4 regions of the Streptomyces ficellus genome follow, and region 2 is predicted to be linked to each of the others. Evidence: riboswitches for the same ligand, from Rfam matches in the RefSeq annotation. Region 2 holds a riboswitch; each other region holds the start of a gene.
The links. Region 2 has a riboswitch for cobalamin ahead of cobN (cobaltochelatase subunit CobN). Riboswitches for the same ligand answer to the same signal wherever they lie in the genome.
Positions count from the first base shown of each region.

Region 1: it holds a riboswitch for cobalamin, as region 2 does, so the genes downstream of both, EIZ62_RS30575 (energy-coupling factor ABC transporter permease) here and cobN (cobaltochelatase subunit CobN) in region 2, are expected to answer to the same signal.
Region 3: it holds a riboswitch for cobalamin, as region 2 does, so the genes downstream of both, EIZ62_RS29825 (ABC transporter substrate-binding protein) here and cobN (cobaltochelatase subunit CobN) in region 2, are expected to answer to the same signal.
Region 4: it holds a riboswitch for cobalamin, as region 2 does, so the genes downstream of both, EIZ62_RS29850 (GHMP family kinase ATP-binding protein) here and cobN (cobaltochelatase subunit CobN) in region 2, are expected to answer to the same signal.

Region 1 covers NZ_CP034279.1:6,804,877-6,811,912, forward strand. Annotated here, with positions in the region: gene EIZ62_RS30555 (NADPH-dependent 2,4-dienoyl-CoA reductase) at 1-236, opposite strand, end outside; gene EIZ62_RS30560 (energy-coupling factor ABC transporter ATP-binding protein) at 370-1,215, opposite strand; gene cbiQ (cobalt ECF transporter T component CbiQ) at 1,212-1,961, opposite strand; gene EIZ62_RS30570 (energy-coupling factor ABC transporter substrate-binding protein) at 1,969-2,346, opposite strand; gene EIZ62_RS30575 (energy-coupling factor ABC transporter permease) at 2,343-3,041, opposite strand; cobalamin riboswitch at 3,072-3,272, opposite strand; gene dhaM (dihydroxyacetone kinase phosphoryl donor subunit DhaM) at 3,431-3,835, opposite strand; gene dhaL (dihydroxyacetone kinase subunit DhaL) at 3,832-4,446, opposite strand; gene dhaK (dihydroxyacetone kinase subunit DhaK) at 4,455-5,447, opposite strand; gene EIZ62_RS30595 (antibiotic biosynthesis monooxygenase family protein) at 6,302-6,586, opposite strand; gene EIZ62_RS30600 (N-formylglutamate amidohydrolase) at 6,805-7,036, opposite strand, start outside.
Region 2 covers NZ_CP034279.1:3,489,216-3,496,251, reverse strand. Annotated here, with positions in the region: gene EIZ62_RS15480 (TerD family protein) at 1-619, opposite strand, end outside; gene EIZ62_RS15475 (hypothetical protein) at 954-1,631, shown strand; gene EIZ62_RS15470 (precorrin-2 C(20)-methyltransferase) at 1,683-3,176, opposite strand; gene EIZ62_RS15465 (precorrin-8X methylmutase) at 3,173-3,820, opposite strand; gene EIZ62_RS15460 (cobalamin biosynthesis protein CobG) at 3,817-5,001, opposite strand; cobalamin riboswitch at 5,027-5,148, shown strand; gene cobN (cobaltochelatase subunit CobN) at 5,190-7,036, shown strand, end outside.
Region 3 covers NZ_CP034279.1:6,625,687-6,632,722, forward strand. Annotated here, with positions in the region: gene ppk2 (polyphosphate kinase 2) at 1-13, opposite strand, end outside; gene EIZ62_RS29805 (TMEM175 family protein) at 150-782, opposite strand; gene EIZ62_RS29810 (ferric reductase-like transmembrane domain-containing protein) at 959-1,957, shown strand; gene EIZ62_RS29815 (ABC transporter ATP-binding protein) at 1,942-2,760, opposite strand; gene EIZ62_RS29820 (FecCD family ABC transporter permease) at 2,757-3,896, opposite strand; gene EIZ62_RS29825 (ABC transporter substrate-binding protein) at 3,893-4,933, opposite strand; cobalamin riboswitch at 4,964-5,141, opposite strand; gene EIZ62_RS29830 (class I SAM-dependent methyltransferase) at 5,196-5,945, opposite strand; gene EIZ62_RS29835 (MFS transporter) at 5,914-7,036, opposite strand, start outside.
Region 4 covers NZ_CP034279.1:6,633,349-6,640,384, forward strand. Annotated here, with positions in the region: gene EIZ62_RS29840 (ATP-grasp domain-containing protein) at 1-814, opposite strand, end outside; gene EIZ62_RS29845 (cysteine synthase family protein) at 811-1,833, opposite strand; gene EIZ62_RS29850 (GHMP family kinase ATP-binding protein) at 1,830-2,756, opposite strand; cobalamin riboswitch at 2,943-3,169, opposite strand; gene EIZ62_RS29855 (VOC family protein) at 3,325-3,711, shown strand; gene EIZ62_RS29860 (amidohydrolase family protein) at 3,731-7,021, opposite strand.

The sequences.
Region 1 (7,036 bases), 3.3 Mb from region 2:
TCGTAGGGCCGCCCGGCGTCGTTGGGCGCGATGCCGCCGGTGACGATCAGCCCGACGCCGCCGCGGGCCCGCTCGGCGTAGAAGGCGGCCATGCGCGCGAAGCCGTTCTCGGCCTCCTCCAGCCCCACGTGCATGGAGCCCATGAGCACCCGGTTGGGCAGCGTGGTGAACCCGAGGTCCAGGGGTTCGAGCAGGTGCGGGTACGGGGCCGGGGCCTGGGCCTGGGTCGCAGTCATGGGGGCGCCTCCTCGCGCGATGTCGTCGCCCCAGTTGTAGACGACCACGGAGGCCTTGTGCAACAAGTTGCATAAGGTTCGGCACGTGACCTGCACAACGCGCACGGCAGACCCGCCCTGGCGGTGACGCGTCCTAGCGGTCCGTGACCGCCGCCGCCCACTCCTCCAGCTCCTCCGGGGTGCGCGGGCCCGCCTCCCCGGGGCCCAGCAGGCCCCGGTCGCGGAGCACCCGGGCCACCGCCATTCCCCAGGGGCGGCGCAGCCGGGCGGCGTCCAGGAGCGCCTGGTCGGCGAGGAGCCCGGCCACCGGGCCGGTGCGCAGGCCCTCGGAGGTGAGGACCGCCGCGTCGTCGGCCCAGCGCAGCGCGAGGTCCACGTCGTGGGTGGCCATGACGACCGTCGTTCCGGAGGCGCGCAGCCCGTCCAACACGGCCAGCAGCCGCTCCTGGCCGTGCGGATCGAGCCCCGCGGTCGGCTCGTCGAGGACGAGCACCCGGGGATGCATGGCGACCGCTCCCGCGATCGCGGCCCGCTTGCGCTGGCCGTACGACAGCAGGTGCGTCGGCCGGTCCTCCAGCGCCGCGATGTCCAGCGCCTCCAGCGCCTCGCTCACCCGCTCCCGCACCTCGCGCTCCGTGAGCCCCAGGTTCATCGGCCCGAACGACACGTCCTGGCCCACGGACGCGGCGAACAACTGGTCGTCCGGGTCCTGGACGACCAGCTGCACCGTCGTCCGCAGCCGGGTCAGCCCGGCCCGGTCGTACGACACGTCCCGCCCCTCCAGGCGCAGCCGCCCGCTCACCGGCCGCAGCCCGCCGCTCAGCAGCCGCAGCAGCGTCGTCTTGCCGCTGCCGTTGCGGCCGAGCAGCGCGACGGACCGCCCCGCGGGCACGGCGAAGCCGATGTCCCGCAGCACGGCGGGGCCGTCCTCGTAGGCGTAACCGGCGCCGACGAGTTCCACCACGGCGGAAGCGTTCATGACAGGAACCTCTTCAGGACGAAGGTGAGGGCGACGAGCCCCGCGAGCAGGGCGCCCGTCGCGGCCAGGAACCGCCCGGAGACCGCGGTCCGCGGCACCAGCACCCGCAGGGTGCCGTCGTAGCCGCGGCCGGCCAGCCCCGTCTGGAGCCGCGCGGCACGGTCGAAGGCCCGGACGAAGGCCGTCGCGCCGAGACCAGCGAGGGACCGCCAGGCGGCCGCCCTGCTCGTCAGCCCCAGGCGCGCCGCCTGCGCCTGCCGGACCCGCCGGACCGCGTCCAGCAGGAGGAAGGCGATCCGGTACATCACGAGCGCCACGTCGACGACCGGCGCCGGCACCCCCGCCCGCGCCAGCCGCGGCAGCACGTCGGAGACCGGTGTGGTGAACGCGAACAGCAGCACGCCCAGCGAGGCCGCGGACGTACGCAGCAGCAACTGCCCGGCGTGCAGCGGTCCGTCGGGCGCGAGCGAGACGAAACCGCCCGCCCCGCCCACCTGGAACAGCAGCGGAACCGCCCCCGTCACACAGAAGCCCAGCGGGACGCGCCACGCCCGCCACAGCTGCCGCGCGGCGACCCCGGCCGGGCCGAGCAGCACCACCAGGGCCGCGGCGGCGACCAGCACGGCGCCCGGCCAGGGCGGCAGGCACACGGCCAGTACCGTCAGGCCGAACCCCAGAGCGGCCTTCTCGCACGGATGACGGCGGCGCCAGCGACTGCTGTGCGCCGCCGCGTCGATCGGCAGCACCGGGCGGCTAGGCGGAGGGCTGCCGGTCGCCGGCGCCCGGGGCGTCCGCGCCGTGCGCCTGGTCGTCCCCGGCCTGCTCCCGGGCCCGGGTCTCGCCCTGCCGGCGTCCGCGCCGCAGCCCGAAGTAGTACGCGAGCACACCCGCGCCGATGGCGGCCTGGAGCGCGAACAGGGCCGACTCGACCTCGCCGGACGGCGGCTCGTACAGCGGGCTGAACCACGGCTCGTAGTCCGGCTCCAGCTCGGTGATGGCCGTCTCCGCCTGCGCGTCGGCGCCCGCGAACGGCTCCTCCTTGTGGTCGCCCATGCCCAGCGCGAGCGGGAGGACGGCCAGTGCGACCACGACGAGCAGCAGCAGCGTGTTGATCCTGGCGTTACGGCTCATCGGGCCACGGCCTCCTTCGAGTTCTTCGCCGGCTTCGCCGACAGGACGCCGAGCCGGAGCAGGTCCCCCTTGCTCGACTGCGTCAGCAGGCGCATCACCAGCACGGTGAGCAGGCCCTCGCTGACCGCCAGCGGGATCTGTGTGACCGCGAAGATGCCGCCGAACTTCGCCAGCGCGCCGGCGAAACCGCTGCCCGGGTCGGGGAACGCCAGCGCGAGCTGCACGCTGGTGACGCAGTACGTGGACAGGTCGGCGACGAACGCCCCGAAGAACACGCTCACCATCAGCGGCGCGCCGAAGCGGCGCAGCAGCCAGTACGTGGCGAAGCCCGCCCACGGCCCGGCTATCGCCATGGAGAAGGCGTTGGCGCCCAGGGTGGTCAGGCCGCCGTGGGCCAGCAGCAGGGCCTGGAAGAGGAGCGTGATGGTGCCCAGCACCGCCATGATCGGCGGCCGGAACAGGATGGCCCCGAGCCCCGTGCCGGTCGGGTGCGAGCAACTGCCCGTCACCGAGGGGATCTTCAGCGCGGAGAGGACGAACGTGAAGGCACCGGAGGCGCCGAGGAGGAGGGTCGACTCGGGATTGGCCCTGACCTCACGGGTCAGGGCGCGGACGCCATGGGCGACGAACGGAGCGGCGGCGACGGTCCAGGCGACCGCGTGCGCAGGGGGTAGGTACCCCTCGGCGATATGCATGATGTGGGAGACCCTCTCCAGCACCTCGTGGATGGACAACGCGCCCCGGCCGGTCTCCTGGCTGACGGGATGACAGAGGATGCCGCCGCGGCCCCGCCTTCCCGGACCCGCGGTCTCCCGCGGTGTTCCAGTGGCTTCCCGGAGGGGTGGAGCCGGACTTCCCGATCACAGTGGCGAGGGCCGCACCGGTACCGCACCGGTTTCCCGAACACCAAGGCCCTGCGACAGTAGTGCGTTGACCAGGTACATCACAACCCGCGCGGCGACCGGGAACGTCACACCCGAAACGGGACCGGGCCGGGGCCGGGACCGCGGCCGGGGCCGCCACCGGGCGTCACCGCCCGCACCACCCCGCGCCTCCGGCCGCGCTCCCGGTCGCGCCCTCGTCGTCAGCCCTTGCGGTAGCCGTACGCCTCCGCGGCCGCCGTCGCCACCGCGTCCAGGTCGCCGCCCGCCGAGGCGGTGACCACCGCGGCCACCGCGCCCTCCACGAACGGCGCGTCCACCAGCCGGGTGCCCGGGGGGAGCTCGTCGCCCTCCGCCAGCAGGGCCTTCACCGTCAGGACCGCGCTGCCCAGGTCCACCAGGACGGCCACGCCCGCACCGCCGTCGACCGCCGTCGCCGCCTGCGTGATCAGCTCCGCGCTGGTGCCGAGCCCGCCGTCCGGAGTGCCGCCCGCCGCCGCCACCGGCGCGGTCTCCCCGCCACCGGCGAGACCCCGGGCCAGGTCCGCCACCGAGGACGCGACCCGGGCGCTGTGCGACACCAGCACGATGCCCACCCGCGCGGTCACCGCGCCGCCTCCGCCCCGGCGAGGGCGCCGATCAGCAGGGCGGACGACGTGGCCCCCGGATCCTGGTGCCCGACGCTGCGCTCACCGAGGTAGCTGGCCCTGCCCTTGCGCGCCCGCATCGGAACGGTCGCCAGGGCGCCCCGGTCCGCCGCCTCGGCCGCCGCCGCGAACGACGCGCCGAGCGACTCGGCCAGCGCCTCCACGGCCGGCTCCAGCGCGTCCAGCATCGTCTTGTCCCCGGCCTTCGCCCCGCCGAGCTGCGCCACCGCGGCCACGCCCACCCGCAGCGCCTCGGCCAGCTGCACGGGCGCCACCTCGGCGGCGTCCCCCAGGGCCTTCCCGGTGCGCCGCAGCAGCGTGCCGTACAAGGGCCCCGAAGCACCGCCGACCGTCGAGATCAGCTCCCGCCCCGCGAGCACCAGCACCGCGCCCGGCGTCCCGGCCGGGTCACCCTCCAGGGCCTTGACCACCGCGGCGAATCCCCGCTGGAGGTTGGCCCCGTGGTCGGCGTCCCCGATCGCCGAGTCGAGGTCGGTGAGCCGCCCGGCCTCCCGGTCCACGGCGGCGGCCGCGCCGGTCATCCAGCGCCGGAAGAAGTCCGCGTCGAGCATCACGCGCCTCACACTCCCCATCGCAGGGCGGCCGTCCGCACCGGTGCGTCCCACAGCCGCAGCAGTTCCTCGTCCGCCTGGCACACGGTCACCGAGCACCCCGCCATGTCGAGCGAGGTCACGTAGTTCCCGACGAGCGTACGGGCCACGGTCACGCCCCGCTCGCCCAGCACCCGCTGCACCTCGGCGTTGAACCCGTACAGCTCCAGCAGCGGTGTCGCGCCCATGCCGTTGACCAGCACCAGCACCGGCCCGCTCGGCCTCAGGTCCTCCAGGACGGCGTCCACCGCGACGTCGGCGATCTCCCGCGACGTCATCATGGGCCGCCGCTCCCGGCCCGGCTCGCCGTGGATGCCGATGCCCAGCTCCAGCTCGCCCGGCGGCAGGTCGAACGTCGGGCTGCCCTTCGAGGGGGTGGTGCAGGCGCTCAGCGCCACCCCGAAACTCCGCGAACTCGCGTTCACCCGCCGGGCGATCGCCTCCACCCGCTCCAGGGGCGCGCCCTCCTCGGCGGCCGCACCGGCGATCTTCTCCACGAAGAGCGTCGCGCCGGTCCCGCGCCGCCCCGCCGTGAACGTGCTGTCCGACACGGCCACGTCGTCGTCGACGAGGACCCTGGCGACCTGCACGCCCTCGTCCTCGGCGAGTTCGGCGGCCATCTCGAAGTTCAGCACGTCGCCCGTGTAGTTCTTGACGACGAACAGCACGCCGTGCCCGCTGTCCACGGCGGCGGCCGCCCGCACCATCTGCTCCGGAACGGGCGACGTGAACACCTCACCGGGGCAGGCCGCCGCCAGCATCCCCGGCCCCACGAACCCGGCGTGCAGCGGCTCGTGCCCCGACCCGCCGCCCGACACCAGGGCCACCTTCCCCGCCACGGGCGCGTCCCTCCGTACGACGACCCGCCTCTCCACGTCCACGGTGAGTTCGGGGTGCGCGGCGGCGATCCCGCGCAGCGCGTCGGCGACGACGGTCTCGGGTACGTTGATCAGCATCCTCATGGATACCTCCTGGTGAGTCTGGCAGGCATGGGACCGAGCAGGCTTTTCGCGGGCCAGGATGGGTGAGAGAGACGATTGATCTTGGCGGTTCGCGGCGCCCGGGGGCGGCTCCGCGTGGTACCGAGACCGACCCGTTGGCGTCGTTCCTGACTATCCGTCAGGATGGGCCTGCGCTGCGTCCTCTTTGCGTTTGTGCATGATGGAGCGATTATCGGCGTGGGGATGCGTTCGCGCACCGGTGCGTCGTGGCCGGAAACGGCCGACTCCATGCCGACAGGCTTCAGGTCATGCCTGCGCGCTCGGCGGCGACCGACTGAACGGCGAGTGCCGTGCGGGGATGCGTGCTCGAAAGGCGAGCCACGGATGAGCCCGCAGGGAATACGGTCCGTGGCTGTGGACTTCCGGTGAGGAGTCCGTTGCGGCGTCCTGGGGAAGCGATGCGCGATGGGGATGTCGGGCGGGGCGGCGGACACAGCGGGTATCCGGTACGAGGACCGGTGGACCGCGCGCCCGGAACCCCGCTGCCCGAAGTCGCCGACGGAAAGACCTGGGTTGCTCGCCATCGCCCACCTGGACGCTGTCAGTCCGTACAGCGGTCGCACGGCGGATGCCGTCGAGACCGTTGAAGTGTTCTCGCTCAACTCTCGGTTGCGCCGAACATCAAGGTGCTCTTGGCGGCGCACGAGCGGCGGGATTCCCCGAGGGGGAGCCGACCGAAGCGTCGGTGCGCGACGCACTCACCGTGGGACTCACCGTGGGAACGGTCCCGACAGCCTGAGCCCGAACGCTTCGACCGGCAGGGCACCACCGGCGGTGCCGCGCCCGGTCGGCTCAGCGCCCCACGACGTCCCTCGCTACCCGGCAGCCACGACCGGGCCGGCCGTGACCTGAGGACTGTTGGGGAGCAGCGGCGCGAGGTTGTCCCTGACGAAGTCCGCCGCCTGCCTGATCGAGTCTTCGGCCCCGGAGCGGTCTTCGAAGACGCTGGTGGAGACCATCACTCCGTCCCCGGCGTCCACCCAGTAGTACGCCACGAAGCCGGGGACTCGCCGCAGGACAGGCACGAATCCCTCGTCCACTCGACGTCCGGCCTCGGCCGAGTCAGTCACTCCCTCGTAACGCCGGATCACTGCGTACATGGCTGATCTCCTCGTCGATCCCCAGGGCACCTTGTGCGAAGAGACGTACCCTCGCCGGGCGTCTCCCGCTCGGTGGACCTTCGGAGGTGACCTGGATGGGCGTACCGGCTGTCCGATCCGGAGACCAGCCGGGTCCGTCGCCAGTCCAGCTGACCGGTCGGTACCGCAAGCCGGATTGCGGGACCGGTCGGACGAGGCCACGCCCCGGCGGCCCGCCGTCAGCCGGAGATCTCCTCGACGAGCCCGGCCAGCGCCCGCGCCAGCGCGGCGACGCCCTCGTCCCGGGGCGCCCCCCGCTCGTCCAGGTACAGGTCCCGCCGGATCTCCACCATCAGGGCGCTGACCCGCGGCTCCCGCCCGTAGTACCGCAACGGCATGTACGTTCCGCCGAACGGGCTGTTCAGCCCGGTGCCGCCGAAGCCGCCGAACGCCCGCCGGGCCGCGTCGAGC
Region 2 (7,036 bases):
GCGGCTGCTGTCGTGGTGCGGGCTGGGGCTCCGGCGGCCAGGGCGGGGCCTGCTCCGCGAGCTGCTCCTCGGTGTCGTCCTCGATGTCGACGCCGAAGTCGGTCGCGAGGCCGACCAGCCCACTGCCGTAGCCCTGCCCCACGGCCCGGAACTTCCACTGTCCGGCGCGCCGGTAGAGCTCGCCGAAGATGAACGCGCTGACGACGCCCGCGTCCTCGACGGGGAACCGGGCCAGGACCTCGCCCGATCCGTCGGCGAGGGACAGGCACAGGTCGTCGAGCTCGCCGAAGTTCGACCCGTCGTACCGGCTCGCGGCGATGACGATCCGCGTGACGTGCGGCGGGACGGCGTCCAGGTCGAAGCTGATCCGGTCCTCACTGCCGTCGGTGGTGGGCGTCTTGCCGAGGAGCTGGACGCTGCCGTCCTCGGCGACCGGGTGGTTGTAGAAGTAGAAGTCGCTGTCGCTGCGCACCTTCCCGGTCCCGTCCAGCAGGAGTACGGAAACGTCGGCGTCGCCCTCTCCGGTGGTGCTGCTCCAGCCCAGGCTCACGGTGACGGAGGCGATGTCCTCACCCAGCGCCGCCAGGCCGATGTTGGCGCCCTTGACCATCGTGTGCATGCGGCCCCCCTGATGCACAGCCGCATCGGGACGCACCCCGGCAGCCGGAAAACAGTGTGTGGTGCGTCACACATGTGCCGTTTCCGGAACCTTAGCGTCCAGAGCGGGTCGTCCGTGGAGAACCGTCGAAAGTGGAGGCCCGGACGTGACGCCCGGTGAACCCGCAGGTGGTGGCGGGGCGCGCCGTTCGGTTCCCGGTCCGAACAACTCGGCTGGTTCGGTACCCCGTTGAGGAGAGCCTTGTCACCATCACAGGCACATCAGGCGGCGTACGCGCCGTACTCCGGTACGTCCGCGCGCCGACCCCCCATGTACGTGTGAGAGGTACGAAGACATGAAGACGAACCGCGCCAGGCGGTACGGCGGGCGGCTGCTGGCCGTGACGATGGTGGCCTGTGGGGCCACGGTGGCCGGGGCGCTCCCCGCGTCCGCCGCCGACCAGCCGACGAAGCCGGAGCTCATGGCGGACTGCGCCTCGGGCCTCGGCAAGTGCTCCTTCAACGAGCCGAAGCTGGGCGAGGCGTACCTCGGTGCGTTCCACCAGGTCTCCGACTCGCTGTTCAACTGCTCCAGCTCGGACGCCACCCAGAGCATGACGTGGACCGACACCGTCGGCTCCACCGATTCGCTGGGTGGTTCCGTGACCGCGGGGGGCAACATCGCGGGCATCATCGACCTGAGCGTGACGGCGACTTACAGCCATACGTGGACGAGCACCCACGCCGAGAGCAGCTCGCTGAACATGACGGTCAAGCCGGGCGAGGTGGGCTGGATCTCGCGGGCGCAGGTGATGCAGAAGGTCTCCGGCACCTGGCAGACCCACTACGACAGCCCCAAGTGGGGTCACTACTACTGGTTCTTCCCGGACACGATCACCGGCCCGGCGAAGAACGGCACCGACGGCAGGAGCAACGCGGTGGTCGTGAAGAGCCGCCCGATGACCGCCGCGGAGAAGAAGTCCTGCTCCGCCGACGCGAGCCACAGGAACCGGGCCTTCGTCCAGCAGCGCTGACGAACGCTCTCCGCACGGGCCGGTGGCACCACCGGCCCGTGCGGGGCTCGCTCACACCTCCGGGTACCGCCGGGGCGTCCAGGCCACCGTGGTGCCCCCGTCCCCGCCCCGCCGGACCGCCCGGGTCTGGGACGAGCCGACGAGCAGCAGGGTCCGCATGTCGACCTCCGCCGGGTCGAGGTCCACGAGCGCCAGGACGCGCACCGACTCCTCCGGGCCGCCCACGTCCCGGGCGACCACCACCGGGGTGTCCGGGGCGCGGTGCTCCAGGAGCAGTTCCCGGGCCTTGGCGACCTGCCAGGTGCGGCTGGCGGAGCCCGGGTTGTACAGGGCGAGGACCAGGTCGGCGGCGGCCGCGGCGGCCAGCCGCCCGGCGATGACGTCCCAGGGCTTGAGCCGGTCCGACAGGGAGATCGTCGCGTAGTCGTGGCCCAGCGGGGCGCCCGCCTTCGCGGCGGCGGCGTTCGCGGCGGTCACGCCCGGCAGGACGCGGACCGGGACGTCCGTGTACGGGTCCTGGGAGGCGGCCTCCAGGACCGCCGTGGCCATGGCGAACACCCCGGGGTCGCCGCCCGACACCACCGCGACGCGGCGTCCCCGCCGGGCGAGGTCCAGGGCGAACTCGGCGCGCTCCGACTCGACCTTGTTGTCCGAGCCGTGCCGCTCCTGCCCGGGGCGCACCGGCACGCGGTCCAGGTAGGTGGTGTAGCCGACCAGGTCGGTCGCCGAGGCGAGCGCGCCGCGCGTCTCGGGCGTCAGCCACAGGGGGCCCGCCGGGCCGGTGCCGACGACCAGGACCTCGCCCCGCGCGGGCGCGGCCGGGCCGGAGTCGACGCGCGACGGGAGCACCGCCACGGAGAAGTAGGGGACCGACTCCGGGTCGACGTCCGCGAGGGCGCCCGTGCGTTCGCCAGCCATCGTGGCCCGCTCCACGTAGTGCGCGTCGTCCAGCCGCCCGGCCCGCTCCAGGGCGCGCCGCACCGCCGGGAACGTACGGCCCAGCTTCATCACGACCGCCGAGTCCGTCGCCGCCAGACGGGCCGTCAGCTCCTCCTCGGGCAGCGTGCCGGGGATGACCGTCAGGACCTCCTCGGCCTCGCACAGCGGCTTGCCCAGGCGGGCCGCCGACGCGCTCACCGAGGTGACTCCCGGGATGACCTGCGTGTCGTACCGGTGCGCCAGCCGCTTGTGCATGTGCTGGTAGGAGCCGTAGAACAGCGGGTCGCCCTCGGCGAGGACGGCGACCGTGCGGCCCGCGTCCAGGTGGGCCGCGAGCCGCGCCGACGCCTCCTCGTAGAAGTCGTCCAGCGCGCCCCGGTAGCCGCCCGGGTGGTCGGTGGTCTCCACCGTCAGCGGGTACATCAGCCGCTCTTCGAGGTGGTCCTCGCGGATGTGCTCCGCCGCGATGGAGCGCGCGATGGACCGGCCGTGGCGGGCGCAGTGGTACGCGATCACGTCGGCCGACGCGATGGCCCTGACCGCCGCGAGGGTCATCAGCTCCGGGTCGCCGGGGCCGAGCCCCACGCCGTACAGCTTGCCGCTCATGCCTGGATCTCCGCCTCGTGCGCGATCGCGTTGACCGCCGCCGCCGCCATGGCGCTGCCGCCCCGCCGGCCGCGCACCACCAGGTGCTCCAGGCCCGGGAACGCCGCCAGCGCGTCCTTGGACTCGGCCGCCCCGATGAACCCGACCGGTATGCCGATCACCGCCGCGGGGCGCGGCGCGCCCGCCTCGATCATCTCCAGCAGCCGGAAGAGGGCCGTGGGCGCGTTGCCCACCGCGACGACCGCGCCGTCGAGCCGGTCGCGCCACAGCTCCAGCGCGGCCGCGCTGCGCGTGGTGCCCAGTTCGGCGGCGAGGTCCGGGACGGACGGGTCGGACAGCGTGCACACCACGTCGTTGTCCGCGGGCAGCCGCTTGCGGGTGATGCCGCTGGCGACCATCCGCGCGTCGCACAGGACCGGCGCGCCGGCGCGCAGCGCCTCGCGGGCGCGGGCCACGACGTCCGGCGTGTACGCCAGGTCGCGGACGAGGTCGACCATGCCGCAGGCGTGGATCATGCGCACGGCGACCTGGCCGACGTCGGCCGGCAGGTCCGCGAGGTCCGCCTCCGCGCGGATCGTGGCAAAGGACTGGCGGTAGATCTCCGCGCCGTCCTTCTCGTAGTCGAACACTCTGCTCTCGCTCATCTCGTCGGTCCTTGTACGGTCATCTGGTACGCGCCTTCGCCGGTCGCCACCATGTCGGTCCACGCCCCCTGCGGGTGGCCGCAGCGGCGGGCGCACCCCGACCAGTGGACGGGCAGCGCGCCCTCGCGGGGCCGGGCGTCCGCCCGTACGTCGGACAGGGACTTGGCGCAGCCGGGGCGCCCGGTGCAGGCGGTGACGCCGATCCACGGCGAGTCGGTACGGGTGAGGAACCCGGCCCCGTCGAGGGCCCGCAGCCGCTCCTGGGCCGCCGCCCGGCCGGCGAGGCCCGGCAGGACGAACCCGCGCCAGGGGGTGACCCGCACCTCCCGGGCGGGCAGCAGCGCCCGCAGCTGCGCCGACGTCACCCGGCCCAGGCGGGCCAGCACGGACACCGTGTGGTCGCCGGCCAGTCCGGGCGCGGGTGGCCCGCTCGTCGCGCACACGTAGTCCGGTACGGGCTCCGCCGGGACGGCCGCCCGCCGCAGGTGTCCCGTCACGTCCAGGTCCTGCCCCGCGGGCAGCTCCCGCACCCGCCACGCACCGGTGCCCGCCTCCCGCGCGGCCGCGAGGAACGCCTCCGCCGCCGCGAGCGCGGCGCGGGGCGCGTCGGGGGCGGGCACCCGCCAGGTCCGGCCGGCGACGTGGAGCAGGGCACTTCCGCCGTCCCTCTCTGCGAGCAACGTCACATCGGCGGCGAGGGCCGCCACGTCGCCCCGGCCGTCGTCGACGGCGAACAGGAAGCGGCCCGAGAGTTCCGTGGTCCAGTCCTCGCCGCACAGCAGCTCGTCCAGCCGCCGGGCCCGGTCCATCACGGCGGGGCCGGCGAGCGGCGAGACGACCATGTTCCGTACCCGCTCGTGCCGTTCGGAGGCGGGCAGCAGCCCGGCGTCCCGCAGCAGCCCGGCGAGGTCCTGCCCGCAACCCTCGCCGAGGCCCCGCAGTTCGACGTTGCCCCGGGAGGTGAGGGAGAGGTGACCGTCGCCCAGCCGGTCGGCCGCGTCCGCCAGCACATAGAGCTGATGGGGCGTCAGGACGCCGGTGGGCAGCCGGAGTCGGGCCAGGGAGCCGTCGTCCGCCCGGTGCAGCCGCAGCGCACCCGGGCAGGCGTCACCACGGTCCCGGACCCGGTCCTGTATGTGAGCTTCACCCCGGTCCGCGGGGTTTGACGAGCTGGGCGGCATGGCGGCGAGCATACGCGCAGCCTCTACTATGCAGACGGCACAGGGTCCCAGGGCCCTAGGGAGGAAGCCCGGTGAGATTCCGGCGCGGTCCCGCCACTGTGAGTCCGTCCCGCGCGGACGAGTCAGGAACTCCCGCCGTCCCACGACCACCCGGGGCGCGGACACCCCGAGGAAGGCCTGCGCACGCCATGACGCACGCGACCACGCCCGAGGCGACGCCCGCCACGACGATCCTCCTCCTGTCGCACTCCGACACGGACCTGCTCAGCGCACGCGCGGCCGGCGGCCCCGTCGCGTACCGCTTCGCCAACCCCTCCCGCCTGCCGGTGGACGACCTGCCCGCCCTGCTCGACGGCGCGGACCTCGTCGTCGTACGCCTCCTCGGCGGCATCCGCGCCTGGGAGGAGGGCCTGGACGCGCTGCGCGCCGCCGGGAAGCCGCTCGTCGTCCTCACCGGCGAGCAGGCACCCGACGCGCAGCTGATGGAGACCTCCACCGTCCCGATCGGCATCGCGGCCGAGGCGCACGCCTACCTCGCCCACGGCGGCCCGGACAACCTCGAACACCTCGCCCGGTTCCTCTCCGACACCGTGCTGCTCACCGGCCACGGCTTCGAGCCGCCCGCCGCCGCCCCCACCTGGGGCCCCCTGGAGCGCACCCCGCGCGCCACCACCGGCCCCACGATCGCGGTGCTCTACTACCGCGCCCACCACATGAGCGGCAACACCGCCTTCGTCTCCGCCCTCTGCGACGCCGTCGAGGACGCCGGCGGCCAGGCCCTCCCGCTGTACGTGGCGTCCCTGCGCGCCCCCGAGCCGGAGCTCCTCGACACCCTGCGCACCGCCGACGCCGTCGTCACCACCGTCCTCGCCGCCGGCGGCACCAAGCCCGCCGAGGCCCAGGCGGGCGGCGACGAGGAGGCCTGGGACGCGGGCGCGCTCGCCGCCCTCGACGTCCCCGTCCTCCAGGCGCTGTGCCTGACCGGCTCCCGCTCCGCGTGGGAGGAGAATGACGAGGGCCTCTCGCCGCTCGACGCCGCCAGCCAGGTCGCCGTCCCCGAGTTCGACGGCCGCCTGATCACCGTCCCGTTCTCCTTCAAGGAGATCGACGCCGACGGCCTGCCCGCCTACGTCGCCGACCCCGAGCGCGCGGCCCGCGTCGCCGGGATCGCCGTACGCCACGCCCGCCTGCGCCACATCCCGAACGCCGGGAAGAAGCTGGCGCTGGTCCTCTCCGCGTACCCCACCAAGCACTCCCGCATCGGCAACGCCGTCGGCCTCGACACCCCCGCCTCCGCCGTCGCCCTGCTGCGCAGGCTGCGCGACGAGGGCTACGACTTCGGCGACGAGGACGTGCCGGGCCTCGCGTCCGGCGACGGTGACGAGCTGATCTACGCGCTGATCGAGGCCGGCGGCCACGACCAGGACTGGCTCACCGAGGAGCAGCTCGCCAAGAACCCGGTCCGCATCCCCGCCGCCGACTACAAGCGCTGGTACGCCGCCCTCCCGCAGGAGCTGCGCGACCAGGTCGAGCAGCACTGGGGCCCGCCGCCCGGCGAGATGTTCCTCGACCGCTCCGCCAACCCCGAGGGCGACATCGTGCTCGCCGCCCTGCGCCGCGGGAACCTGCTGATCCTCATCCAGCCGCCGCGCGGCTTCGGCGAGAACCCGATCGCGATCTACCACGACCCCGACCTGCCGCCCTCGCACCACTACCTGGCCGCCTACCGCTGGATCGGTACGCCGGAGGCCGACGGCGGCTTCGGCGCCGACGCCATGGTCCACCTCGGCAAGCACGGCAACCTGGAGTGGCTGCCCGGCAAGAACGCCGGCCTGTCCGCCGCCTGCGGCCCCGACGCCGCCCTCGGCGACATCCCGCTCGTCTACCCGTTCCTCGTCAACGACCCCGGCGAGGGCACCCAGGCCAAGCGGCGCGTCCACGCCACCCTCGTCGACCACTTGGTGCCGCCGATGGCGCGCGCCGAGTCGTACGGCGACATCACGCGCCTGGAGCAGCTGCTCGACGAGTACGCGCA
Region 3 (7,036 bases), 3.1 Mb from region 2:
TCCCCTCCACCATTGTCCCGCTCCCGCTCCCGCTCCCGCCGCGACGCGCAGGCGCCCGCCGTGGCGGTCGCGTGGAGGGGCGTGTACCCCGGAAGGCGGCCCCCACCACGCGTTCCGCCCGGTGCGGCCGACGTCAGGTGCGGCCGGGCTCAGGTGCGGCGCGGCGCACCGTCGCGGGGCCGGGCGGCGTGCCGGTGGGCGAGGACGGACAGCGGTACGGAGGCCACCCAGCTGTAGATGGCCGCCTGCGGCGAGAACGGGGCGATGGCCACCGAGAGCAGGAACACGAACGCCTGCGCGGGCAGCGGCGGGCGCAGGTCGGTCCGGTAGGGCGGCGTGCGGGCGATGTGCACCTGCATCGCGTACAGCACCAGCGCGCCCAGGCCGATGACGGCCCCGTACAGTCCCGGCCCCACCGGAAGGTGGGCGTAGTCCTCCAGGACGCGGGTGGGGAACGGCATCAGGGACACCAGCACCAGGAAGACCACGTTCAGCCAGAACAGGCGCGTGTCGAGCCACTCCGCGGTCCGCAGCGTGGCGTGGTGGGCGCGCCAGAACATCGCGATCACCACGGCGCTCAGCAGGAAGGCGCCCACCTGGGACTGCACGTCGTCGAGGGCCCTGCGCAGCGCGGTCCCGCTCAGGTCGTCGGGCAGTTGGATGTCCAGGACCAGCAGCGTCATGGCGATGGCGACGACGCCGTCGGTCAGTGCGAGCATCCTGTGCCGGGGGACCTGCTGCCCGGCGGCCGGGACGTCCGTGTGCCCTTCACCCTTGTCCATCGACCTGTAGTAGCACTCACCCGTGCCCCGCCCCGCCGCCCGCGCGGGCGTGTCGCTGACCGTGTCCCCGGGCCGGCGTGACGACTGGCCGAATGCCGTCTCGGCACCGGCCGCCCCGCACGTCACACTGGTGTCACCGGTGAGCACGCCGGTGAGCGCAACCCGAAAGGCCGTGCATGCAGCGGGAAGTGACGCCGGATCACGAGGACGCGCGTCCCGTGGCAGCGGTGGAGGAGCGCCCGGGCGGACGGGTACGGCCGCGTGCGGACCTGCGTACGGACCTGCGGGCCGCGCTGCCCGACGCCGCGGCCGCCGTGGGGGTCACCCTCGCCGTGTTCGTGTTCCTGTACGTCCGGATGCGGTCCGGCGCATCGGCGACCGTCGCGGTCATGCCGTTCATGGACGACCCCGACACCTTCTGGATGTACCTGCTCAGCCAGGCCTTCGGCTGGTCCGGCCTGTTGTGGGCGTATGGCACCGTCATGCTCGGCCTGCTGCTGTCCGGGCCGGGACCCGGACGCCTCCCGGTGTCCCGCCCCCGTCTGGAGCGCTGGCACCGCACCACGAGCCTCACCACCATGGCCCTGATGTTCGCGCACGCCCTGATGTTCGCGGCCGAGCTGGTGCGGTACGAGGTCGCGCTGCCCTGGGCGTCACGGCTGTGGTCCGCGTTCGCCGACACCTTCGTACCCGGCTGGTACGACTCGGGCACCGGCAGGCTTGCCATCCCCCTCGGCCAGGGCGCCCTCTACCTCGCCGTCCCGCTCGGGCTGCTGTTCTACGTCCGGCACCGCATTGGCGCCGGCACCTGGCGGCGGGTGCACCGGTTCGTGATCCTCGTGTACGTCCTGAGCGTCTGGCACACGCTGCTGTACGGCACCAACGTCTGGTACGGCGAGTGGCCGCGCACCGCGCTGTGGCTGCTCCAGCTGCCCGTGGCCGTCCTGCTCGTGCTGCGCCTGGTCCGGCCCGCCCGGCGGTCCGAGCGGCTGGGCGCGCCCGGCGGCGGGCGGGGCGCGGCCGTCGCGGGCTGGACGGCCCGGGCCGCCGGGCGGCTCGCCGCCGTCGCGGTGGTCGTGGGACTCCTCGCGGTGGTGCTGTCCGGGCACGACGGCGGCAGGCCCCGGCCCGCCGCGCCGCCCGCCACGACACCCCACCATCACGAGCCGGAGTGATCCGCCCCTGCCACGACCGCCCCGGCCGTCCCACCGGGCAGGAAGGTGACCTGGGGCGCGCCGGTGCGCGGATGGACCGACACCTCGGCCGCCACCCCGTACACCTCGGCCAGCAGCAGCGGGGTGAGCACCTCGCCCGGCGGGCCGGAGGCCGTGACCGCGCCGTCCCGCAGGACGTACAACCGGTCGCAGTAGTACGCGGCGAGGTTGAGGTCGTGCAGCGCCACCAGCACGGTCGCGGGCAGCGCCCGCAGGTGGCCGAGGACCTCCAGCTGGTGCCGTACGTCAAGGTGGTTGGTCGGCTCGTCCAGCACCAGCAGCGACGGTTGCTGGCTGAGGGCGCGGGCGATCAGCACGCGCTGGCGCTCGCCCCCGGAGAGCCGGTCGAAGGCGCGGTCGGCGAGCCCGGCGGCGTCCACCGCCTCCAGGGCCCGGGAGATCAGCCGGGCGTCCTTTGCGGTGTCGCCGTCGAGGAGCCGCTTGTGCGGGGTACGGCCCATGGCGACGACCTCCCGCACCGTCAGGTCGAAGTCGGCGCCCGTCTCCTGCACCACGGCGGCCAGGGTCCGGGCCAGCCGGCGCGGGGGCAGCGCCCAGGCGTCGGCGCCGTCGACGCGGACCTGCCCGGTGTCGGGGCGCAGGACCCGGTAGACGGCGCGCAGGAGGCTGGACTTGCCGCTGCCGTTGGGACCGACCAGCCCGATCACCTCGCCGGGGCGGGCGGTCAGGGAGACGTCCCGGACGAGACGGCGGGCGCCGGCGCTGAGCGTGACGCCCTCGATCACGAGCTCGGTCGCGGTCATCCCACTCCTCCGTCCGGGTTCCGCCGGGCGTCCCTGCGCATCAGCCACAGGAAGAACGGCCCGCCGCACAGGGCGGTCAGGACGCCGACGGGTATCTCCATGGGCGCGGCGACCGTACGCGCGGCGACGTCGGCCCAGATCAGGAACACCGCCCCGGCGAGCGCGGCCGTCGGCAGCACCCGCCGGTGGTCGCCGCCCACGAACAGCCGGACGATGTGCGGCATGATCAGCCCCACGAATCCGATCGGCCCGGCGGCCGCGACCAGCACACCGGTCACCAGGGACAGCAGGACGAACATCCGGGCCCGGAAACGCGCCACGTCCAGCCCCATCGTCGTGGCGGCCTCCTCGCCCGCCAGCAGCAGGTTCAGGTTCCGGGCCTGGACGAGCAGGACGCCCACCCCGAGCAGCACGGCGGCGCCGGGCAGCCACAGGGTGCCCCACTGCACACCGCCGAGCCCGCCGAGCGTCCAGGCGAGGACCGCCCGTGCCTCGTTGCCGCGGTCGCTGGTCAGCAGCAGCATGTCCATCACCGCCGTGAGCACGGCGGCGAACGCCACACCGGACAGCACCAGGCGCACCGACGTGATCCGCCCGCCCGTCCGCGCGGTCATGTAGACGAGCAGGAGCGTCACCAGCGCCCCGATGAACGCGGCGACCGACAGCGACAGGGGCCCGAACACGCTCACCCCGAAGACGATCACCGCGACCGCGCCCAGGGAGGCACCGGACGACACACCCAGCAGGTACGGCTCCGCGAGCGGGTTGCGCACCAGGGCCTGCATGGCGGTGCCCACCACGGCGAGCCCCGCGCCGGTCACCGCCCCGAGCAGGACGCGCGGCGCCCGCACGTCCAGGACGATCGTCTCGCGCGCCCGTGACCAGACCGGCTCCGACCAGTCGGCGCCCAGCGCGTGCGTCACGATGCCCCACACCTCGCCGGGCGGCGCGGCGACCGAGCCGATGGCCATGCCCGCGGTCATGGACACCAGGAGCAGGACGCCGAGGATTCCCAGGGCCGTGACGAAGGGCGCCCGGCGGGACCCCGCCGCGCCCCCGTCCTTCCGGGCGGGGCCGGGAGCGGCGGGGCGGGAGGCGGGAGCGGTCGGCGGACTGGCGGGCGCCGCGCCCGTCACCGGAACTTCTCGGGGTGCAGGGCGCGCGCCAGGTCCTCGACCGCGTGCGGCGGGCGGACGCCCACCAGGGTCGCGGTCAGCGGCAGGACGACGAACCGCTTGTTCCTCACGGCCGGCACGTCCGCGAGGGCGGGCTGCGAGAGCAGGAACCTCTTCTTCTGCTCGACGCTGCCGGCGCCCGCGTAGTCGTAGATGGCGATGACCTCGGGCTTGCGCGCGACGACCTGTTCCCACGACACGTCGCCGAACACCTCGTCGAGGTCGTCGAAGACGTTGCGTCCGCCCGCGAGCCGGATGATCTCGGTGCCCAGGCTCTTGCCGCCGGCGGTGAACGCGGCCTTGTCGCCGCTGTCGTAGACGAACACCGGTACCGCGGGCGCGCCCTTCACCGCCGCGGTCGCCCGGTCGACGCGGCCCCGCAGGTCGGCCACCAGCCGGTCGGCCCGCTCCGCCACCCCGAACAGGGAACCGATCGTGCGGATCTCGTCGTAGGTGTCCTTCATCGACACCTGCTTCTTGCCGCAGTACTCGCGGTTCAGGTACGTGTCGATGCCGGCGTCCGCGAACGCCTTCCGGGACCGGCCCTCGTCCTCGGCGAACGCGCTGCCGTAGCCGCCGTAGACGAAGTCGGGTTCGGCGTCGAGGACCTTCTCGAAGGACGGTTCCTTCTTGGCCAGTTCGGGTACGGCCCCGAAGTCCTTCCGCAGCTGCGGCAGGACCGCCGAGTCGGGGAACGCGGTGCCGACCATGCGGTCCCTCAGACCGAGGGACAGCATCAGCTCGGCGGGGTGCTGGTGGATGGTGACCACCCGGGCGGGGGGCGCGTCGTACGTCGTGCGGACACCGCAGTTGTCGATGGTGACCGGGAAGCCCTTGGCCGGCGCCGGCGCGGACTTCGCCGCGCCCTTCCCGTCCCCGCCCGCGGAGCAGCCGGCCACCAGGGCGGTGCTCAGGGCGAGGAGGGCGGCCGCGGTGCGCAGGGCACGGCGGCGGGGAACAGAGGGGGGTGAGACAGGACGGGGCGTGCCGTCGTACACGTAAAGCCTCCTGGGGAGTCCGCGCTCCTCGGATCGGGCCCGCGACGGGACAGTGTCCTGACTCCCGGGGCGCCCTCCCCGCGCCCCGCGCGCGAGCGCGGCGGCGTGTCGATGGGGGGCGGTCCTGGTCACAGTGGCGGGACCGTGCCGGACTCGCACCGGCTTCCTGGCTCCCATCGCGGTGATGACCTGGCGATATTACGTTCATATGGGGAAGGGGTGAAAGGGCGCACGATCACCGCCGTGCGCCCCCGGGGTGGTGTCATGCGTCACGGACCGCCCGCAGGACGAGCCGTTCGGCGTCCTGGTCGTAGGGCCGGCCGTCGAACCCGCCGAACACCTCCACCCGGCCGAACCCGGCCTCCTCGGCCATCGCGCGCAGCTCCACCGCGCTGTAGACGAACCACACCAGGCTCGCCCGCGTCACCCGGTCGCCCCGCACCAGCACCCAGTCGCTGCGCAGCCGCGCCCAGTCGTCCAGCACGGTGTCCGTCTGCACCAGGAGGTCCTCGCCGCGCCGGACGACCTTCGGCGGTTCGACCTTCCGCGCCAGCAGCTCCTTCCCGGCCAGGTCCAGGACCAGCGTGCCGCCCGGGGCGAGACACGTGCGCATGGCACGCAGCACGCGGGCGTTGTCGGCCGGGTCCTCGAAGTAGCCGAAGGAGGTGAACATGTTCAGCACCACGTCGAAGGCGCCCGCCCGCGTGAACTCCCGGGCGTCGGCCCGGACGTACTCCGGTGACACCCCCGTGTCGGCCGCGGCCTTCCGCGCCCGGTCCAGCATGGCCGGGCTCAGGTCCACGCCGGTCACGCGGAAGCCGCGCCGGGCGAGCGGCACGGTGAACACCCCCGGGCCGCACGCCAGGTCCAGGACGCGGGCCCCGGGCGGGAACGCGAGCAGCGGCGACGTGTCGAGGAGCGACTCCGCCTGCGCGTGACGCTGTACGGAGAAGAGGAAGTCGTAGAACTCGGTCCAGAACTCATCGTCCTGGAACCCGCCCGTGTGCGTCATGAGGAGCCGTCGTTCCTTCCGTGTCGTCGCCGGCGGAGCCGGGCGCGGCGGTCCTGCCGCGCAGGGTGAGCAGGAGCGGAGGCAGCAGCAGGCACTGCGCGGCGGCCAGCAGCCAGAACCAGCCGGTGTGCCCGGACCGTTCGCCGAGGCCGTACACCTGCCCGCCCAGCACGCCGGCGGCACACGCCCCGAGCCCCGCGGCCAGCCGCTGCTGGCCGAAGACCACCGCGTCCGAGCGCGGACTGCGGCGCAGCGCCTCCAGGTCGTTCTTCAGGAACAGGACGATGTCCCCGAGGGTGATCAGCGCCCCGCCCGCCAGCAGCGCCGGCCGGGTACCGATCGCCAGCACCGCGAGCCCCGCGGCGAGCCCGGTGAACCCGGCCGCCAGGGCGAGGGCGTACGGCATCCGGCGGATCAGCCCGGACGCGAGCGGCTGCACCACGATCACCAGGACGAAGCAGAGCAGCAGCACCACGCTGTAGAACTCCGCCGACGCCCGCCGCACGGCGTACACCGCCAGGAAGTGCTGGAAGTGGAAGTACAGGTAGAACGCCAGCGCGTTGGCCGCGAACGGCAGCGCCGCCACCCCGGACAGCAGTCCCTGACGGGCCGCACCCGCGGCCGGGACGCCGTCGCCCCCGGCGGCCGGCAGCCGCGCGTGCCCCGCCGTCACCACGGCGAACAGCACCACGACGACCAGGAAGAGCGGGCCGGGCGACGACAGGACGAACGGCCCGGCCACCAGCGGACCCAGCGCCATGCCCGCGTTGAGCGCCGCGTTCCCCGCCGACAGGAACACCGGGCGCCGCTCCTCGTCCACGCCGTGCACCAGGTACGCCTTGTTCGCCGGCAGGTAGAGCGCGGCGCCGCAGCACGTCAGCACCAGCGCCACGACCGCGACCGGCGGCCACACGAGGCACGCCAGGAAGCACCCGAACCCGGCCGTGCGGACCGCCAGGGCCCACAGCATCGTGCGCCGCAGACCGATCCGGTCGGCCAGCGCACCACCGAGGACCCCGCCCGAGAACTGCACCAGCGACGCCACCGCCAGGACCACACCGACCGTGCCGAGCCCCATCCCCAGCCGCTCG
Region 4 (7,036 bases), 3.1 Mb from region 2:
TCAGCGCGAACTCGACGTGGGCGAACCGGTCGGTGTAGCCGATGGCGGCGAGGACCTCGCCCAGCCAGCCCTCCAGCGCCGCCCGCCGCGCCTCGCCGAACGCCACCGGGAACGCGGTCACCTCCTCGCGGAAGTGCGGCTCGGGGGACATCTGCCGGCTGGAGACACCCAGCAGCCGGGTCCGCCCCGCCCAGGTGAGGGTCTCGGCACTGTAGACCGGCCCGGTGAAGTACGGCTCCGCGAAGAGCCGGCCCGTCAGGCGCCGCGCCGCGGCCTCCTCCAGGGCGTGCTCCAGCTCCCGCTCGTCCCTGACCAGCCAGACGTTCTGGCTGCCGGTACCGGCGGTGTCCTTGAGGACGGCCGGCAGCCCCACCTCCTTCAGGACCAGGGCGCCCAGGCCCGCCCTACCGTGCCCCCGCCCGCCGTCCGCCTCCACGGCGCCCGCCCGGGACAGGCCCGCCCGGTGCAGCCGGTCGCGCACGGCGGCCTTGTCGCGCGTCAGCCGCAGCACGCCCGGTTCGAGCCCCGGCAGGCCGAAGCGGGCGGTCAGCTCCGCCCCGACGAGGGTCCAGGTGTCCGTGGAGCTGATCAGACCGCGCAGGCCGGGCGTGGCGTCGAGCTGTCCGGCCACCCGCTCGGTGTCGAACGTCTCGGTCGTCACGACGTCGAGGGCGCCGGCGGGCAGGCGCTCCAGCTCGTGGGCGTAGTACGCCGGGTCGCGGGTCAGCAGCCGCAGCCGCTCGCCCAGCGCGTCCGCCGCGCGCACCAGGTGGCCGAGTCCGAACGTCAGGGCTTCCAGGCACACCACGGTCATGCGGCGGCCTCCTTCCAGTGCGCCGGGCAGGGCGTGCGGTTCCACGCCATGACGGACCAGGGCATGGACATCGCCTCGGGACTGTCCACCTCGACGGGCTTCAGCGCGGCCGGGTCCAGGGCCTGCGCGTGCCGGGCGTGCACCTGCTCGACGTACCGGTGGCCCGTGTCGGCGCCGATCACCAGATGGAGCCGGTCCGGATGGCGCCGCGTCTCGTGCGTGGCGGTCAGGTAGGCGGCGCCCGTCGACAGGCCCGCGAAGACGGCGTGGTCGCGCAGCAGGGCGACCGTGCCGGACAGGGCGTGGGTGAAGTCCATCCAGTGCACCGCGTCGTAGAGGTGGTGGCGCACGTTGTCGAACACGATCGACGAGCCGATGCCCGCGATGATCGCCTCGGGATCGTGGTGGTCCTGGCTGCCGAACGTGACGCTGCCGAACGGCTGGACGCCCACCAGCCGCACGTCCGGGTCGCGGCGGCGCAGGTGTTGCACGATCCCGCCCGTGGAGGCCCCGGACCCGACGCCGCCGACGACCGTGAGCGGCCGGTCCGGCGCCGCCGCCGCGAGCTGGTCGGCGACCTCCCGGTAGCCCAGGTAGTGGACGTCGTCGTGGTATTGGCGCATCCAGTGGACGTCGGGCCGCTCGGCGAGGAGCTCCCGCACCCGCCGCACCCGTAACTCCTGGTCCAGCTTGAGGTTCCGCGACGGCCTGACCTGCTCGACGGTCGCGCCGAGGACCTCCAGTTGCGCCAGGGTGGTCGCGTCGACCGTGGTCGACGCGACGATGTGGCAGCGCAGGCCGTAGCGGTGGCAGGCCAGCGCCAGGGCGTGGGCGTAGATGCCGCTGGAGCTGTCGACCAGGGTCTGCCCCGGCCGGATCACGCCCCGGTCGAGCAGGTTCCCGACGGCGGCGAGGGCGGAGTAGACCTTCATCGACTCGAACCGGATCAGGACCATGCCCTCCGACAGCCGGACGAGGTCCGGCCTCTTGAGGGCGTCGGCGATGTGGGGGTGTATCACCCGTATCCTCCTTGGGCGAACGAACACTGGTGGCCGAGCGAACGGAAGAACGCCGACACGTCGTCCTTGACGAACGGGTCGGGGCGGCGCGTGAAGAGGAAGCCGGCCAGGGAGCCGGTGTGGGCGACGAAGACACCGTCCGCCCCGAACTCCCCGCGATGCGCGAGCAGGGCCTCGAACGTCCGCTTCGGCAGCACCTCCTGCGACAGCACGGCACTGTCCGTCGCCGCCCGGGCGACGGCCGCCGGATCGGCCGCCGAGAACCCCTTCAGCAGGTCCGTCAGACAGCGCCCGTACTCCTCCGCCCTGCGCCGGTAGTGGCGCAGCAGCAGAGGTGTGACGGCGGAGGTGTCCACCGTCCCCGGCTCCGTGACGTAGGCCGTGTGGAAACCCACCGACCGCCCCAGCCGGCGCACCACCCGGTGGCGGGCGCTGAGGTACAGCGCGAACTCGTCGAGGAACACACTGTCGGCCCGCTCGATCGACGACAGGATCGCGGTGACCGCGGCGGGGTCGTACGGCAGGGAGAAGACGCGGAACAGGCAGCGCAGCGTGGCGACGACGTCCGCGGTCGAACTCGCCATCCCCACCCCCACGCGCAGATCGGAATGGGCGCTCAGCCGGCCGGGCGGCAGCACCAGCCCGAACCGGTCCAGGAACAGTCCGGCGGCCGCCCGGGCCTTCTCCCCGAGCGGCGGCGCGTCCCGAGGGCCGGCCGGGGTGTCCTCCCCGGGCGTGAAGTACACCCAGGAGTGCAGCTCCACCGGGAACGAGACGATGGCGATGTCCCGTTCCCCCGCCCCGTGCCGCAGGGGGCCCTGGTACAGCTCGCCCAGCGTGCCGTGGCACACCCCGGCCGAGACGCGCCCCGGGCGGGCGGGAACGGAGGACGGGGGGTGCGGCGGGGCGGGGACGCCGGTCACGGCCGTCTGCGAACGAGCCGGCGGCCCGCCCGGATGGGATGTCTCGGGGGCACGAACGCGCTTCCTCCCTCGTCGTCTCGACCCCGGGGGAGCGCACGGGCGAAGCGCGTCCGCCGCGCACCCGCGCGTCGGACCGCGTACACCGCTGACCCAGCCCTCGAGGCCACCGCGAACAGCGCGTGCCGTACCGCACGCGCGCGACCGGCAGGTCTTCGGACTCGTGGGCGCCTGCTGCCGGGTTCCGGCAGTCACCTACTGGCCGTCGCTTCCCGGACCGCTGGATGGGGTCCAGTGCTCGTTGACGGCGTTCGTTCCCACTCACCGCTGCGGGACAGTCCCGGATTCCCACCGGGTTCCCTCTTGCGACGCGCCACCCGCAAGCGGTGACGCGAACCGATCGCGTTCCTCAGCGTAGGGGCACCCGCCCCGCCCCGACAGGGCCACCCCCGCCGTTGGCTTGTTTGCGCCCGCCGCGGCCGTGCGGGCCCGCGTCCCCACCGCGTTGTACCGTGGCGCTCGGTCCGGGACGGACCGGACCGGTGCGGGACCGACGAAGGGGGAGGCCCTGATGAGGGTCAAGGATTTCGACCATGTGGTGCTCAATGTCGAAGACGTGGAGCGGTCACTGGAGTTCTACTGCGGGCCGCTCGGCCTGGAGCCGGTACGGGTCGAGGAGTGGCGGGCGGGCAAGGTGCCGTTCCCGTCCGTGCGGGTCACCCCGACGATGATCATCGACCTGTTCGCCCGCGCCCGCGGCGAGTCGAACGTCGACCACATCTGCCTGGTCGTCGACCCCCTGGACTGGCAGGAGGTCATCGACTCGGGCACGTTCGACGTCGTGGAGGGGCCGGTCAGCCGCTTCGGAGCCCGGGGCTGCGCCCAGTCCGTCTATGTGAAGGACCCCGACGGCAACACGGTCGAACTGCGCTGGTACCCGCAGGACGCCGCGGACTGACGCCCGGACCGGCCGGCCGTCACCCGAGGTCCGGGCCGGGCGCACAGCACCCGTCCCCGCGCAGGGCGCGGCCGACGGCCGCCCAGTCCTGCCCGGCCGGCCCGGTCCGGTCCCCGCGCGACCGGACCTCCGGTGCGGCGAACGCCCCGACGAGCGCGGCCCTCTCGTACGGCACCCCGCCCTTGAGCACCGACACCGTGCGCACCAGCGCGTCGAAGTCCGTGAACGGGTCGCCGTCCACCACCACGAGGTCCGCGACCCGGCCCACCTCCAGGGTGCCCAGGTCCCGGTCCAGGGCGAACGCCCGCGCGGGCAGCCGCGTGGCCGTCGCGAGGGCCTCGGCCGGCGACAGGCCGCCCAGGTGCAGGGCCCGCAGGTTCAGGTGCAGCGACAGGCCCACCGGCACGATCGGCGCGTCCGTCCCCAGCGCCACCAGTCCGCCCGCCGCGAGGACCCGCCGGTACACCTCCGTCTCCGTGCGCAGCGCCGCCAGCCGGGCCTCGCCCGGCGGCAGCGCGGCCAGCTCCCGTACCAGCGCGGAGTCCCACGGCGGCATGACCGACACGACCCGGTCGTCCCGGGCGAGCCCGGGGTCCGCGCCCACCAGCCACATCGCCGGGAACGGCGTGGCGATCAGGGTGAAGTCGGTGCCGGCGGCCGTGTACAGCTCCCGCAGGTCCTGGTAGGCCCGGCCCGTCGCGGTCACCGCGTGTCCGGACTCCCCGCGCTGCGTCGCCGACAGGTGACTGGTCATGTCCTGTCCGGTCTGGAGCCCCGGCGAGCAGAAGTGACTGCCCACGCGCACCCCGAGCCGCTCGTGGGCGAACCGCGCCGCCTCCTCCATCACCCAGCCCGGCGCCCTCACGTACGTCTTGACCACGTCCCAGTCGAGCGCGGCACCCCGCTCCAGGGACCGGCGCAGCCCCGCGCGCGTGCGGTGCGCCCGGCCCATGCTGTAGGCCACCCGGGAGCCGTCCAGCAGCTCGCCGCAGCTCAGCAGCCGCGGGCCGGCCAGCAGCCCGGCGTCGGCCGCCTCCCTGATGCGGGCCTGCTCGTGGGCGAACCCGCCGAGCGACACGGCCGTCGTGACGCCGTAGGCCAGCTGGCACGCGGTCTGCCGGCCGCCGTACGTGTACTGCCAGGGGTGGCTGTGGGCGTCCCACAGGCCGGGAAGCACCGTCCGGTCCGAGGCGTCGACCCGCCGCGCCGCCGACCGGTCACGGCCGGACCAGTGCGGTTCCACCGCCGCGACGCGCCCGCCACGCACGACGACGTCGACGTCCTCCCGCACCGACGACTCGTCGCCCGTGCCGTCCCAGAACCGGCCGGCGCGCACCACGGTGTCGGCGGCCCCCGCCCGCCGGTAGTCCAGCGGGACCCGCACGGTACGCGTGCCGCCGCCGTCGACGGCGGTCAACCGCAGCCGGGCGCCCGACAGATGGAGCAGCGTCCGGGAGTCGCCCGACCACGACGGGTGGTCGGCCGGCTCGGTGGTGAGCGTGCGCGGGGGGCCCGTCGGTGTGCCGTCCGGCGCGACGGGCAGCAGGCACAGGGCCGACTCGACGATCAGCGCCATCCACCGGCCGTCGGGCGACCACACGGGACCGGAACCGTACCGGTCGGAGACGGAGGTGTGCGGGGCGACCGCGTGCAGCCGGCCGGCACCGGTCGAGGCGTCCACGACGCGGACGAGGTTGTAGCCCTCGCGGAAGCGCTGGTTCAGCCGGTTGCGGTCGCACAGGGCGAGGAAGCGGCCGTCCGGGGACCAGCTGGGCCGGCCCGGCAGGCCGCCACCGGCCAGCGGGGCCGCCAGCACGCGTTCGGTACCGGTGGCCAGGTCCTTCACGAGGAGGCGCCCCGCCAGGTCCAGGCACGCGAGCCGGCCGCCGTCGGGGGAGAGGGCCGGGTGGACGCGGCCGCCGGTCGCCAGCGTCGTGCGCGCGCCCGTGGCGAGGTCGTGGCGGTACACCCCGAGCAGGCCGTCGCCGTCGTCCGCGTACACCAGCGACGCCCCGTCGGGCGCCCACGCCGGCCCGAGGAGGTAGCGCGTCGGCCCCGCGCGCACCAGCCGGCGCGGGGGACGCCCGCCCTCCGTCGCGGCCAGCCACAGCGAGTCGAGCGCGGCGAAGGCGATCCGGCGCCCGTCGGGCGACAGCGCGGGCAGGTGGATGCCCCGCACGGGACGCGTCCGGCCGCCCTCGAAGTCGTGCGCCTTGGTCCGGTACCGCGGGCGGCGCACCCGCACGGTCCCCTCGAAGGGGATCGTCTCCGCGGCACGGGGCTCCCCGGGCCGTACGAGCGTGAACCGGCCGTCGACGGTGAGCAGCAGCGCGCCGTCGGCGGTCCAGCGCGGCGGTACGGCGGCGACGTCCCCGGCGACGGCCACCGGCTCGCCGTCCACGACCAGCGCGCACCCGCCGTGGGGCGCCGGGGTGACCCGCAGGTGGGCGAGCCGCTTCCCGTCCGGCGACGGCGCGGGCGCCAGCACCTGGGCGGCGGTGGTCTCGGTGTGGACGACGCTCACCGGACCGGCACCGTCGGCCGGCACGGACACCACCGTCCGGGCGTCGAGTGACGTCCCGGAGCCGGCGCTCCGCACGGCCGCCCGTACGCACAGGATCCGCCCGCCGTCCGGCGACCACACCGGGTCGAAGTCCTCCCAGCGGCCCTCCTGCAACGGCCCCGCCTGCCCCGGCAGTCCGCTGACGGCGCTGAGCGCGCCGCTGCGCAGGTGGAGCACCCAGATGCGGTACGGGGCACCGGACACGGCGTCGCCGCCGCGCTCGGAGGCGAAGGCGAGCCGCGTCCCGTCGGGCGACCAGGCGGGGCCCCGGTCGTCCCAGGGCCCGCCGGTGCGCCGGCGCAGCTCCGAGCCGTCGGGCCGCATGGTCCACAGGTGGAACCCGCCGCCCCGGTAGGCGCAGAACGCGACCAGGGAGCCGTCGGGGGAGTGGACGGGGCGGTGGGGTTCCAGGACGGCCGGTGCGAGCGCGACGGCGGCCCCTCCGGCGCGGGGGAACGACCACAGCACGTGCTGGACCTCGGCGATCAGCCGGTCGCCGGACGGCGCGAGGTCGGCCGCCCCGTTCGTGGCCTCCGAGAAGCGCAGGGAAACGACCTGCTCCCGGGCCGCCACAGCCGCGGCCGCCGCCGGCGGCACCAGGGCGGCTCCCGCCGCAGACCCGGCGCCGGCGAGGAACCCGCGGCGGGACAGCACCCCGGCGCCCGGCGGCCGCCCGTCGGAGAGGTCCGCGCGTGTCGTGTCGTCGGCCGTCGCACCACCGGTCCGGCCCGTCCCACTGGCGTTCAACTGCCCTCCCGCTGA